3 regions of the Virgibacillus sp. genome follow, and region 2 is predicted to be linked to each of the others. Evidence: predicted binding sites of a transcription regulator. Region 2 holds the regulator's gene; each other region holds the start of a gene.
What was found. The regulator CtsR, encoded in region 2, represses protease genes until heat stress. The targets are predictions, from matches to a motif close to ATGGTCAATAAAGGTCAAACA.
Positions count from the first base shown of each region.

Region 1: clpP (ATP-dependent Clp endopeptidase proteolytic subunit ClpP) is a predicted target of CtsR. The motif match lies at 1,173-1,193, and genes of this name have one in related genera.
Region 3: HLX49_RS00245 (endo-alpha-N-acetylgalactosaminidase family protein) is a predicted target of CtsR. The motif match lies at 2,425-2,445, and genes of this name have one in related genera.

Region 1 covers NZ_JABXHF010000105.1:2,599-7,379, forward strand. Annotated here, with positions in the region: partial or broken gene HLX49_RS16365 (recombinase family protein) at 1-208, shown strand, start outside; partial or broken gene HLX49_RS16370 (helix-turn-helix domain-containing protein) at 211-345, opposite strand; gene HLX49_RS16375 (hypothetical protein) at 645-803, opposite strand; tRNA gene HLX49_RS16380 (tRNA-Arg) at 960-1,032, opposite strand; gene clpP (ATP-dependent Clp endopeptidase proteolytic subunit ClpP) at 1,255-1,842, shown strand; gene HLX49_RS16390 (HPr family phosphocarrier protein) at 1,877-2,131, opposite strand; gene whiA (DNA-binding protein WhiA) at 2,345-3,289, opposite strand; gene HLX49_RS16400 (gluconeogenesis factor YvcK family protein) at 3,451-4,410, opposite strand; gene rapZ (RNase adapter RapZ) at 4,412-4,781, opposite strand, start outside.
Region 2 covers NZ_JABXHF010000053.1:548-5,328, forward strand. Annotated here, with positions in the region: rRNA gene rrf (5S ribosomal RNA) at 11-126, shown strand; gene HLX49_RS11875 (MgtC/SapB family protein) at 637-1,335, shown strand; gene HLX49_RS11880 (CtsR family transcriptional regulator) at 1,966-2,433, shown strand; gene mcsA (protein-arginine kinase activator protein McsA) at 2,448-2,996, shown strand; gene mcsB (protein-arginine kinase McsB) at 2,993-4,057, shown strand; gene clpC (ATP-dependent protease ATP-binding subunit ClpC) at 4,076-4,781, shown strand, end outside.
Region 3 covers NZ_JABXHF010000001.1:54,007-58,787, forward strand. Annotated here, with positions in the region: gene HLX49_RS00235 (SRPBCC family protein) at 308-766, opposite strand; gene galE (UDP-glucose 4-epimerase GalE) at 1,090-2,079, shown strand; gene HLX49_RS00245 (endo-alpha-N-acetylgalactosaminidase family protein) at 2,678-4,781, shown strand, end outside.

The DNA of each region.
Region 1 (4,781 bases), on a different contig from region 2:
CGCCGAAAAATGGACGGGAACAAAGTCGGAAAGACCTGAGTTTCAAGCACTACTAAATACAGTACAAACTGGCGACACAATAGTCGTTACAAAACTTGATCGATTTGCTAGGTCGGCAGGTGACGCTCAGATAATCCGCAGCTTGTTTGATCGCGGAATAAAGGTGCATATACTTAATATGGGCGTGATTGAAAATACGCCGACTGGTTAGTTACGTTTTAATTCCCTTGAGATGGTGGATGGTGATCGATTCAGTTTTTTAGCAATGGTACGTATAGATATTCCTTGGTCTTTTAATGTTTCTATACGTGCTCTTTCAAATGTGGTAAGATGTTTGTAGCTCATAATAGTACCTCCGTGTATGTGTTGGTATAGTTACTTACATTTTACACGAAACTGTTGTGGGCTGTTTGGTTTTAGCCACATTTTTAGGTGTTGCACTTAATATTACAATGCGTCTTGTGTTTTTATTTGTTCCTATGCCTTAATCTCACAACTGGACTGAACATTGCATGCTGTTTTTTAATATCTTCATCCGTCTTTGGATGTATTTTCTTGTCGTTGATATTTCTGCACGTCAGCAATCCTTTGTAAGGTGAAAATATCTCCACCGTTTAAAATATAATTTCTACAAAATTGATGCCTTACCATACCTCCGTCTTTTTAAATGCAACGAAATATTCTAATGCGTCATTTAACGATAAGTTGAGCGACTTGTCCGAGAATATTTCATCAGTAGATCGGTCAACTTTTGGTTTAACGCCCCTTTTTCGTACAATCGACTTTCCTTTACGTTCAGACAACAAAAAACGCCCCTTTCATTACTTCGTAAAAAGTAACAAAAGAGACGCCTAAATACGTCATATAAATTTCGAATTTACCCTACTGGAAACCGTAAGACCTTCCGATAAGCTTTCCGTCTGAAATGCGAGTATAAACCGCGCCATTATGGCTTTAAGCACGCCCGGAGGGATTTGAACCCCCGACTCACGGTACCGGAAACCGTTGCTCTATCCCCTGAGCTACGGGCGCATATCATTATTTTGAATGAAGACACATAGAATATTATAACCTGTATTCTAACAATAAACAAGCCCTTTTTTCTTTTGTATGTTTATTTTCATAGAAAACGGGAATAAATGGAAGTATATTTGTCAAACTTCAATGTTTATTGTTTGACCTTATTTGACCTATTAGTTATGATAAATATATCGATATCAAAGATATACGAATAGATAGAGGAGGATAATTGTTATGAATTTAATACCAACAGTAATTGAACAAACTAACCGCGGTGAACGCGCCTATGACATTTACTCACGCTTACTTAAAGATCGAATCATTATGTTAGGAAGTGCGATTGACGATAACGTTGCAAATTCCATTGTAGCCCAATTATTATTTCTAGACGCAGAGGATCCTGAAAAAGATATTTCACTATACATCAACTCACCAGGTGGATCAATCACTGCCGGCATGGCAATTTTCGATACGATGCAACTCATTAAGCCAGATGTTTCTACAATCTGCACAGGAATGGCAGCATCTATGGGGGCATTCCTATTAACTGCGGGTGCCAAAGGCAAGCGTTACGCATTACCTAATAGTGAGGTAATGATTCATCAACCACTAGGTGGAACACAAGGGCAAGCAACAGACATTGAAATTCATGCACGTCGAATCATTCAAATGCGTGAAAAAATCAATCAAATCCTTTCTGAACGAACAGGACAGCCAATTGAAGTCATTGAACGTGACACAGATCGTGATAACTTCATGACAGCTGAAAAGTCTGTAGAATATGGTTTAATTGATAAGGTACTAGAGCGTAAACCTGAATAAAGAGCATAGAAAGCCACCCTTTTTGGGTGGCTTTCTATGTTTCAGAAACAAACTTTGTTAACCTTTCAATAGCCTGTTCCTCATCTGTTCCGTCAGCGATAAGTGTAATCTCTTCTCCAGCAACTATAGCTATGCTCATTAATCCCATAATGCTTTTTGCGTTCACTTTTTTTCCATTTTTTTCAATGAAAACATGAGCATGAAAACGATTTGCTTCTTGAACAAATTCCGCTGCTGGTCTAGCTTGTAGACCAGTAGAAAGATTTACTTTAATTATCCGTTCAACCAATTAGATCATCCTCTCTCCCTCTACAGAAAGCGTTATCATTATCCTCCGATATCGCTATCATCAACCTAAAAGCCTTCACATATTGCTTTTACTTTATGCAAACTATTACTACAACATGGAAGAGGAGAAAATCCCCCTCCAAGTGTTATCTCATCTATGCAAAACATTTATAATTTACAACCATTATATCATGGTACATTTTGTAAGCAAAGATTAAGGTACAAACTCGCCATTTCTAATTTTTTCGGCGAAGTCATCGATTTTCTTCAAACGATGATTTACACCTGATTTAGATATCTTACCACTTTCTACTAATTCGCCTAATTCTTTCAAGGAAACTTCTTGGTGTTTCACACGTAGAACAGCAATTTCCTTGAGCTTTTCTGGTAGCTGCTCCAAACCAACTGTACGATCAATGAACTGTATGTTTTCAATTTGGCGAAAAGCTGCTCCGATTGTTTTATTTAAGTTTGCTGTTTCACAGTTAACAATACGGTTAACCGAATTGCGCATATCTCGGACAATACGCACATCTTCAAATTTAAATAGAGCATTATAAGCACCAATTATACTTAAGAATTCTGAAATTTTCTCTGCTTCTTTTATATAAACAATATACCCGTTTTTCCGTTCTAATTTACGAGCATGTAACTCAAATTGGTTAAGCAAATTACAAAGTGAATTATTATGTTCCTCATAAATATTAAAAATTTCCAGATGGTAAGAAGACGTCTCTGGATTGTTCACTGACCCACCTGCAAGAAATGCTCCACGCAAATAAGCTTTCTTACAACAAGACTTATGAATAAGGTGATCAGAAATAACCCGATTAAACGTCATTGGTTCTTGCAAAATATGGAGATCGACTAAAATTGGTCTTACACCTTCATTCAAACGAACAATATATACATTATTTTTTTTCAATTTCATTTTCTTTCTTACTAATAATTCCACTCTTATATCATAAGTTGCTTTAATTAACGAATAAATCCTTCTCGCTATAGCAGCATTTTCCGTCTGTATATCCAAAGTATATTTTTGCTTTGATATTGAAATAGCCCCATTCATTCGAACTAATGCAGCTAATTCAGCATATTTACAGCAATCATCTACTTCGATTGCTGTTAATTCTTTTTTTATTTCGGAAGCAAAGGACATACTTATCCCTCCCTTCTACAGATCAATAGTAGGTGCTATGAAAGGCCATGAAGGCTAGATATTACATTGTTTTGTTTTTAAAATAAATTTTTCTGTGAAAGCGACCATTTTCTTGCTCCTATTACACTGGTTGCAATACAAAATTAGCATATCTACAATACTCATTTGTTCAAAAGCGAATAAAGCAATGATGCAATTTTATAATTATCATGCCTTAATGTAGGCTGTGTCGGATCAATAATATCTCCCTCTATAATTTGCAGTCCCATACCTATTAAACGCTCTATATCATATACCACAGGAGAAGCGTTTTCCTCTGCATACATCTCTCTTATCGTTTTTTCAATGGGTTCATTATGTACGACAATCGCATCAACGCTTGCTTCTCCAATATGATCACAAATAGCTTGCACGTGGTCAGCAGCTGTATAACCAGTAGTTTCCCCCTCTTGCGTCATGACATTACAAACATATACCACTTGACATTTTGCATTTTTTATTGCTTCTGCTATTTGTGGCATAATGATGGTCGGCATAATACTTGTATACAAGCTACCAGGTGCAATAACGATTAAATCTGCATTATTTAAAGCACGTACTGCATTTGGTAATGGTTCAACAGGCTGTGGGCTTAAAAAAACACGTTTTATTTTTTTGTTAGATAAAGGAATTTTCGACTCCCCAGACACGATTGTCCCGTCCTCCATTTCAGCATGGAGCGACATGTTATCGTTTGAGATCGGATATATTTTTCCTTTCACATTTAAGACACGAGAGATTTCTCTAATCCCCATATTAAAATTTCCCGTAATCGAACTCATTGCTGCTAAAAGTAAATTTCCAAGTGAATGACCAGATAAGCCATTACAAACATCAAAACGATGCTGAAATAATTCAATTAACATGGGTTCAGCATCAGATAAAGCTGCAATCACGTTACGAATATCCCCCGGAGCAGGAATTGCCATTTCATTACGTAACCTTCCCGTACTTCCTCCATCATCGGCTACAGTAACTAATGCTGTTAAATCAATAGGTAAATCCTTAAGACCTCGGAGTAGGACAGGCATCCCCGTTCCACCTCCAACAACTACCACATTCGGACGTTTCTCCTCAGTCATATTAATGTCCCTTTCTTTTATCAATATCACGATGCGTGACATGTGTAATATAGCCTTTATGCAACTCTTTAGCGAAATATTCAGCCAGTGCAACGGAGCGATGCTGCCCACCAGTACAACCAATTGCGACGACCAATTGCGACTTTCCTTCTTTTTTATATTGTGGTAACATGAATTGCAATAAATCAAGTACTTTTACGATAAATTTTTGTGTATCTGTCCAGCGAAATACATAAGAGGATACATCTTTATTTAAACCTGTTAGTGGTTGTAAATTTGTTACATAATGAGGATTTGGCAAAAAACGAACATCGAATACAAGATCGGCGTCAATTGGTAGACCATATTTAAAACCAAATGAAACCATGTGC
Region 2 (4,781 bases):
AGGAACTTTGCCTGGTAGTAATGGCGGAGAGGTCACACCTGTTCCCATGCCGAACACAGTAGTTAAGCTCTCCAGCGCCGATGGTAGTTGGGACTTTGTCCCTGCAAGAGTAGGACGCCGCCAGGCGATTAGCAAAAAAGCTGATTCATCAAAAAGATGGTCAGTTTTTTTATTTTATAAAATAAGAAAGGATAAAAGTTGCTTAAAGATAAGGAAATAACTGATTAGCCACGTCTGGATTCAGCGTCCATGGACTTCACGAATTGCCTTACGATAAGTTATCATCGGTTCATGGCGAGGACATGAATCCTTTATCTCCGTTGATTCGTTCCACTCGCTATGTTGCTAAACGGCGCTTGCGCCAAAGTTATTTCAATATCAACTCTTGTTAGTAAGAGGAGAGATTGTATGCTGAAAAAGTGTAACCGATCCACTCCACTTAAACCAACATATAGCTAGCTTCTTAGATCATACTTCTTGCGGATATTGATTATTATTAGGAAACGCATAGTTCCTACTTCTTCTTGAAATAAGAACAAGTTTAATTTAATTAGGGCTTCATTAAAAATAAACCTCATCTTGTTCACATATATATAAAATAAAAGGCTATATTTATTAACAATTGGGGGATTTAGTATGAAAGAAATAATCAATGAACTATTGGGGGATCATTTTTATGTTATTTTAACTCGTTTACTTATCGCATTATGCCTTTCTGGATTAATCGGGTTTGAAAGGGAGTTAAAAAATCATTCAGCTGGATTTCGCACCCATATTTTAGTAGGCGTTGGCTCTTGTCTAATGATGCTACTTTCTTTATTTGGATTTGAATTTTTTCTAGAGCATTACGAGAATATCCGTTTTGACCCTGCAAGAATACCTTCGTATGTGATAAGTGGAATTGGGTTTTTAGGTGCTGGTACCATCATTGTATATGGTGGCACGATAAGAGGTTTAACGACAGCTGCATCTATTTGGACAGTTGCAGGGTTAGGTCTGGTAGTAGGTGTTGGTATGTATGGGGCAGCAGTAGTAACAACTGCAATAATATTACTCAGCCTTATATTCCTTAATAATTTTGAACGCCTATTTAAAAAAGGAAAAGTTTCCCACGTTATTCAAATCGTTACACTCCCAGACTTGCCCGTAAATGAGGTGGTTGCAGTGTTTGACAACCATTACGTTTCTATTAAAAAAGTAGAAATATCAAAATCAGATAATAATTACCGTAATATTTTTATTAATACAGAAGGAATAACGAATGCAGAACGTCTAACTTTATTTGATGAAATTTCTCGTATTAACCATGTTAGAAATGTTACTGAATTAAAATAAAAAGCATATAATTATAAGGATGTATTTAAAAGTGTTCGTATAAGATGGGAACTCCAGATAGTGGAATACTCATCTTTTTTTACGTTGTAGCAAAGTGTGAATTTTATTCTTAAAATTTTGACGATAAGCCAAGTTGTTGAAATATCGGCGGAAGGTTAGGAACAGGTCAAACTGTTGTTTAAGAAAGGTTAGATAGAGAAAAACAAACAGGGGAATTCCTAATAACGAGGTATAAAAATGGGCGATACTCGTTCGAATGAATTACGTCCGTTTCTTTTATATAAAAAAGGCGTACCTTTCAAAATTCTAAAATGTTTGGCAAAATCTTTTTTACACTATAGGAATGTGTCGGATTTTTTAATATATTATAAGCAAAAATACGGTTTCCGCCATAAGACTTGACGATAAGTCAAGTTTTCTATGGTAATACGGTTTGTCGTAATAAAAAGACTTTTGTCGTGAAATTCCCATTCATAGAAGGTTTTTTTATTATGTGTTTTTTATGAGTTATTTTTGTCTACAATAAACATAGTATTGTATTTGCATCTTCTTTAAATTCCCGTATAATAAAAGTATAGTCAAAGATAGTCAAAGTCAAAACCGTTACTCTATACAAAAGGGGGTGGGCATATGAGTAATATATCAGATATAATTGAAAGTTATTTGAAGCAAATCCTTCAATCAAAAGGGAAGAATGTAATTGAAATTAAACGAAGTGAGATAGCTGACCAATTTCAATGTGTCCCCTCACAAATTAATTATGTAATTAATACACGCTTTACTGCTGAAAAAGGTTATATTGTGGAAAGTAAGCGTGGTGGCGGTGGTTTTATTCGAATTATGCGGGTTATTCACCAAGAAGAGTCCAAGTTGATTGATGAAATTATTGAAATGATTAATCCATCTGTATCTCAGCAAAAAGCAGTCGGTATATTAGAAAGGTTACTTGAAGAAGAGTTAATTACGGAACGCGAGGCTAAGATTATGTTAAGCGCTATTGAAAGAACGACGCTTCCATTCCAATTGCCTTTACGAGATGAAATTCGTGCACGCGTATTAACATCCATGCTTACAACGCTTAAGTATTTAAATAAATAAAGGGGAGTGTGAACATGCAATGCCAAGAATGTCACAAACGTCCTGCAACCCTTCATTTCACACAAGTGATTCAAGGGCAAAAAATGGAGGTTCATGTTTGTAATGTTTGTGCGAAGGATAAAGGGTATATGAACTATTCAGAAGATGGATATTCGCTACATCATTTACTTTCTGGGTTATTTAATTTTGACACCTCCAGCTTGTCAAATCCACACACGGAAAGTTATCATCAGACAAAGGACTTACAATGTCCAAAATGCGAAATGACTTTTTCTCAATTTAAGCAAGTAGGAAAATTTGGCTGTGCTGTTTGTTATGAAACTTTTAACGATCGTTTAGACTCGATATTTCGAAGAGTCCATGCGGGGAATGTAAAGCATAATGGGAAAATCCCTAAACGACAAGGTGGAGATTTGCATAAGAAAAAACAGCTAGAAGATTTAAAACTGCATTTGAAAAAGTTAATTGAGAATGAAGAATTTGAAGAAGCAGCAAAAGTAAGAGATCAAATTAAAGCTTTAAATCAAGATGACGGTCAGGCAGAGGCAGGTGATCAATCATGACATTGCAGCAATTTATGAATGAAGCGATTAGCCCGTGGATGCGGAAAGATGGTCCAGATAGCGATATTGTTTTAAGTAGCCGTATTCGCCTTGCTCGAAATTTTGCTAATATACCTTATCCAATAGCTGCTGATCCAAAAGAGTTAGAGGAAATAAGGAGTTTTTTTCAAGAAAAGTATGAAGGACAAACTTATGGAGTGTATAAAGATTTAGCATTTGTATCCATTCGTGATCTATCCGCTATTGAAAAACGTGTATTAGTCGAAAAACATTTGATTAGTCCGTTGTTAGCAAAGCAATCTGAAGCTGCATCTGTGCTTATTTCTGAAAATGAGCAAGTATCTCTTATGATCAATGAAGAAGACCATATTCGCTTGCAACTTTATTTCCCAGGTTTTCAAATAGCAGAGGCCCTGCAACAAGCATTCGAATTTGATGATTGGCTAGAAGAAAAAATCAATTATGCTTTTGATGAAAAACGAGGTTACTTGACAAGTTGTCCGACGAATGTAGGAACTGGAATGCGTGCTTCTGTTATGATGCATTTGCCCGCGTTAGTTTTAACAAAACAAATCAATCGCATGATACCAGCAATTAACCAGTTAGGTCTCGTTGTACGAGGTATTTATGGCGAAGGTAGTGAAGCGCAAGGAAACATTTTTCAAATATCTAATCAGATTACGCTTGGAAAATCAGAAGAGGATATCGTTGCTGATTTGCAAAGTGTTGTGAAGCAATTAATTGAACAGGAACGTTATGCGAGACACCGGATAATGGAGCAATCGAAAGAAAAGTTGGAAGATCGAATTTTTCGTTCTTATGGTGTATTGGCATATGCAAGAATTTTAGAATCAAAAGAGGCTGCAACATGCTTATCCAATGTAAGGTTAGGTATTGATGTAGGTTTATTGAAAAATGTATCAAGAAATATTTTAAATGAACTAATGATTTTGACTCAACCAGGATTTTTACAGCACTATGCCAAAAAAACATTAGCAGCAAGTGAACGTGACCAATTGCGAGCTTCTCTTATTCGTCAGCGGTTGCAATTAGAGGAATAGATAGGAGGAAACGAATATATGATGTCTGGACGTTTTACCGAAAGAGCACAAAAAGTACTCGCACTCTCCCAAGAGGAGGCTGTAAGATTAGGGCATAATAATATCGGGACAGAACATATTTTACTAGGACTTGTCCGTGAAGGAGAAGGTATTGCTGCAAAAGCATTACAATCACTTGGATTGGAGATTTCCAAAATTCAAGAAGAGGTGGAAAAACTAATTGGCGTAGGGAAACAGCCAATGCAAACAATTCACTATACACCACGTGCGAAAAAAGTGGTAGAACTTTGCCAAGATGAAGCACGTAAGCTTGGGCATTCATATGTTGGCACAGAGCACATACTATTAGGGCTTATCCGAGAAGGAGAGGGCGTTGCTGCTAGAGTTTTAAATAATTTAGGGGTTAGCCTGAACAAAGCTAGACAGCAAGTTTTACAGCTTTTAGGTAGTAATGAATCGCAAGCAAATCGTCAGGGGCGTGCGCAACAATCCAATGCGAATACCCCAACACTTGATTCGTTAGCACGTGATTTAACGGTGAGCGCCAAAGAAGGCAATATTGATCCAGTTATTGGACGTAGTAAGGAAATCGAACGGGTTATTCAAGTGTTAAGTCGCCGTACGAAAAACAACCCTGTATTAATTGGCGAGCCTGGTGTAGGAAAAACAGCGGTTGCAGAAGGGCTTGCACAACAAATTATTCAAAATGAAGTACCAGAAACAT
Region 3 (4,781 bases), on a different contig from region 2:
TCTAGAAAAGGGGATGTGTCAAGTTTTTCTAATGATTTGTTAAGAATTAGCAATAGCAACTGCTTCGTAGTATAGGAAATGGTAAACGGAGGTGCTTGTGAATAATGAAATAATCGAATAGCCACGTCTAGCTCCATCGCCTTGCAGCTAGGCGACTTCACCAAGTCGTTCTACAATAAGTCATCGTCGATTCGTCACTAAGAGGAAGGTCGACTTAAAAATGGGCTTGCTACCCGACGTCGACATAACCTTTTTTTAGTGGCAGGATTCCTAAATCTTTCGTTGATTCGTTCCCGTCGCTCTATTACTAAACGAGCGCTTGCGCCTTTGTTCCGTACATATGACGAATCATTGCATCTATGAAGCTTGAAGTTAGTTTCGGTAGAAATGCTCTTAATGAGCCATTTACCATTTTTCCAGCCAACCCTTTTGCATGGAGTGTAAGAGAAAAAGTAAAATTGGTTTCTCTATCACTAAGTTTATTGGCGCAAACGGTTCCATTCCCTGTTAGCATTTGGTTGCTGCTGGATAGTTGGAAAGAGATTTTTTCTGGTTCATTCCATTCGGTAATGACCACGGTTAATTGAACCGTTTTTTGGAACGATCCAACTTTTCCTTCACATATCCAGATAGATTTCTTTTGGTTCACCATTTTATGCTGTTCATATCCAGGAACCAGTGGTGCCCAGTTATTAAGGTCACTAATAAATGACCACATGTTATCAATATTTATCTTGATGTTCCTTTCGCAAATGGTGTTTGGCAATGCATAACTCCTCCTCATTGTAGTTTTACTATAATTCAAACGTACACCAAAAGATATATATGCAAAAAATAAGGGATTAGAAGTAACTATTTGGTCCGTTATATGTAAAAAATGCGACTAATTTTTGTGTAAATGATGTATTTACTTGTTTGGAAGTCATAAGCGATGTAGGATATAGTTGAAATGAAAAAAGTTAATGTCATCTTGAAAGCGCGTACTTTAAGAATGCTGTTAGATCAAGTATGTAAGACAAAAGATGATGATATTAGTCGTTAATGGCGCTATTTGCAACACCCATTACATACAAAAGGAGAGACAACAAAATGAGTATATTAGTATTAGGCGGTGCTGGTTATATAGGTTCTCATGCGGTATACCAATTAATGGATCAAGGAAAAGAAGTAATCGTAGTAGATAACTTAGAGACAGGTCATCAAGAGGCAATTCATCCGAAAGCTGTATTTTATAACGGAGATATTCGTGATATTCATTTTTTACGCACGGTTTTTGCTAAAGAATCCATTGAGGCTGTGATTCATTTTTCTGCCAATTCTTTGGTTGGTGAGTCGATGGAAAATCCATTGAAATATTTTGATAATAATGTGTATGGCACGCAAGTTTTACTACAAGTCATGACTGAATATAACGTGAAACATATCGTTTTTTCATCTACTGCCGCTACATATGGAGAGCCAGAAGCCGTTCCAATTACAGAAACAATGGCTACTCATCCAACTAATACGTACGGCGAAACAAAATTAACAATGGAAAAAATGATGAAATGGACTGAACAAGCACATGGAATAACATATGTATCGTTAAGGTATTTTAATGTTGCTGGAGCAAGAGAAACAGGCGAGATAGGGGAAGACCATCATCCAGAGACACATTTAATACCAATTGTGCTACAAACAGCGTTGGGACAACGAGACCATATAACCATTTTTGGAGATGATTATGCTACGGAAGATGGTACATGTATTCGTGATTATATTCACGTACAAGATTTAATTGATGCACATTTACTTGCATTAGATTACTTACAGCGCGGAGGAAAAAGCGATATATTCAATTTAGGAAGTAGCCAAGGGTTCTCGGTGAAAGAAATTATTGATACAGCTAGACAAGTAACTGGTAAGAAAATACCTGCCAAAATTGGGAAACGGCGTGCAGGCGATCCTAGTACACTAATTGCAAGTTCACATAAAGCGAAAGAGATATTAGGATGGAATCCAAAGCGCACCCTAATAACAAAAATTATAGAGGATGCCTGGAATTGGCACGTGGGAAATCCTGATGGATATCGTAAATAAATATAGGAATGTACTCTGAATGCGTAGTGTACTTGTCTTTGTTGGACAAGTACATTTTTTTGTAAGATAAGAAAATATAAAAAATAGATGCTTTGGGGCAAGGAAATAACAGAATAAGCCACGTCCGACTTAAGCGTCCAGCAACTAGGCGACTTCACTCCATTGCCCTAAGATAAGTCATCATCGGTTCGTACTAAATAGGAAGGCCGACTAAAGACGAGCTTGCCGGAGGGCACCTGCATACTCCTGTTGCAGGAACATGATTCCTAAAACTTTAGTTGATTCGTTCCACTATAGAAAAATTAAAGTATCACCCACGTTTTTCTAACTGTTCAATGACGCGTCATGGACAACGAATATAAAACGTAAAAACTGGTAAGTCTTTTGTTCTATATGAGCCATTTTGCTAGTTCTTTTATCTTATTTCACTGCAGAGAAAACAATATCTCTAAAAAATCTAACAACATTCTTATTGTGAAAGCGCTTCATTAAGGATAGGCTTAACTTAGTACTAGTACTAAAACATAGACATTTGGAGGAGGTTGCTATTTTGAGTAAAAGCTTGCAAAAAAGACTAGCCATTTTTCTTACTGTACTGATGCTCGTATCGACAGGAATAATAACAAGTATGTCTCCATCTCGTGTTGCGGCTGAAGAGTCTGATGCTAACTTAGATGTAAAGGATTCAAAAGTACAAGTGGAGAAGCAATCAAAAGCTGAAAAAAAATCAGAATCTGTCCATATTACTGATTCCAAACTGGAAGATGGCGATTTTGAAGTTTTACAAGGAGATGGGACGCTAAAGTATAACAACGATGGTTCCGTTACGTACGGTGTAACATCTCATGGAAAGAACAAAATTGTCTATCGTAACATGCCTAAAATAAAGAATGGAGTTTTTGAGGCGGATATTACAGCAGATTCGGATTTAAAGCGTTTTGGCTTTATTTACCGAGTTCAAGACAATTCTGCTTATACGTATGTTGGAACCGGAGATAGTAATAATCAGTATTTTGGGGAAATCTTTGGTCCGACAAATAAGTGGACTTCCATGACAAATAGTGTGGCGTTAGAGGCAAATAAAACTTATAAGCTTCGGGTTAAATTTATGGATGACACTGCAAGCCTATATATTAATGGTGACAAGATAGGTGCTTGGACACAAGCAGAAGGTGTTGATTCACCAGGGTTGCTCGGTTTGGAAAAGAGCCGAGGTGAAGCAAATATAAACATTTCGAATGTGAAAATAAAAGAATATGTACCACCAACACCACCAAGTAAAGATCCTATATTAGAAACGTTAAGCTCTGATTATATGGATGTAACCGTTGATCAAGTCTATCCTCGAGTAGTGGAATATGATGTAGACGGGAAAATGATGTATGGACAAGAAACGCCGGTATATGGATTAAAGGTGAATAACATGCTTTACTATCCAGAAGTGGCATTTGAAAAGGTAAATGATCAGGAAGCGATCTATTCATTACATGTAAAAGATGAATATGAAAATATAGACGTGCATGTGAAGCTTTCATTAAAAGTAGATGGCAACCAAGTCGTTTACCAAATACAGAAAGTAGATTCGAAAACAGATGTTCAAATAGAAACAATAGAATTTGTTGATTTAAATTTTATTTCGGTGCATGATGCGCAAAAAGGTGCCGAAGCCAAGCTTACTAATTTGAGCAGTGATGTTAAGAAGCTGGGAGATACTACTGTAAAAGTGGATGCTACGCTGAAGGATATCGGCGCAAAAAAAGGCTATTATACGGCATTTTTATCCACCAATGAACTTAGCGCAGGCGTATGGTCAAGCTCAGAAGTAAACGGTTATCGAAATCTTGTAGCAAGCCGTTATGAAAATGAAAACGGTAATAAAGTAATGGGAATTGGTTCAAATGCTTTATATTATCACCGTGATTTTATGAATCAGCCTGCTTCTAATACCCCTACCGTTAAAGTTGTTATTGCAGAAGATATAAATGACGATGGGCAAGTTGATTGGCAGGATGCAGCCATTGAATACCGAGATTTACTGCCAAAAGTAGAAGGTGCTGAGACGGTAAACAATACAGTAGGAACACGAATTGCTATGAACTTTGGCTCTCATGCGCAACAGCCCTTTTTGAAAACGCTTGATAATGTGAAAAAGGTTGCTTTAGCAACGGATGGACTAGGACAAGCAGTTCTCTTAAAAGGATACGCCAATGAAGGACATGATAGTGGACATCCAGATTATGGCGATGTTGGGGAACGTATTGGTGGTATAAAAGATATAAACGCATTAATTAGAGAAGGAAACAAATATAACGCAGAATTTGGTGTGCATATTAATGCTCAGGAAGCTTATCCGGAAGCAAAATCATTTAGTGAAGAATTAATAAATGGACCAGAAGCAAAAGGATGGGGTTGGTTAGATCAGTCTTACACCATCGATAAGTTAAAAGATTTATATACTGGTTCGCGTGCGAAACGCTTGGATGAACTGAAGGCAAATGTACCAAATTTAGATTTTATTTATTTAGATGTATGGTATCAAGATCAATGGGAATCTAATCGTGTAGCAGAGCAATTTGCTGATCGAGGCTGGAGAATGACAACGGAATTTGGCACAGCTATTGCTAATTATTCCACATGGCAGCATTGGGCTACTGATAAAAATTATGGTGGACCAACTGATAAAGGGATTAATTCGGAAGTGC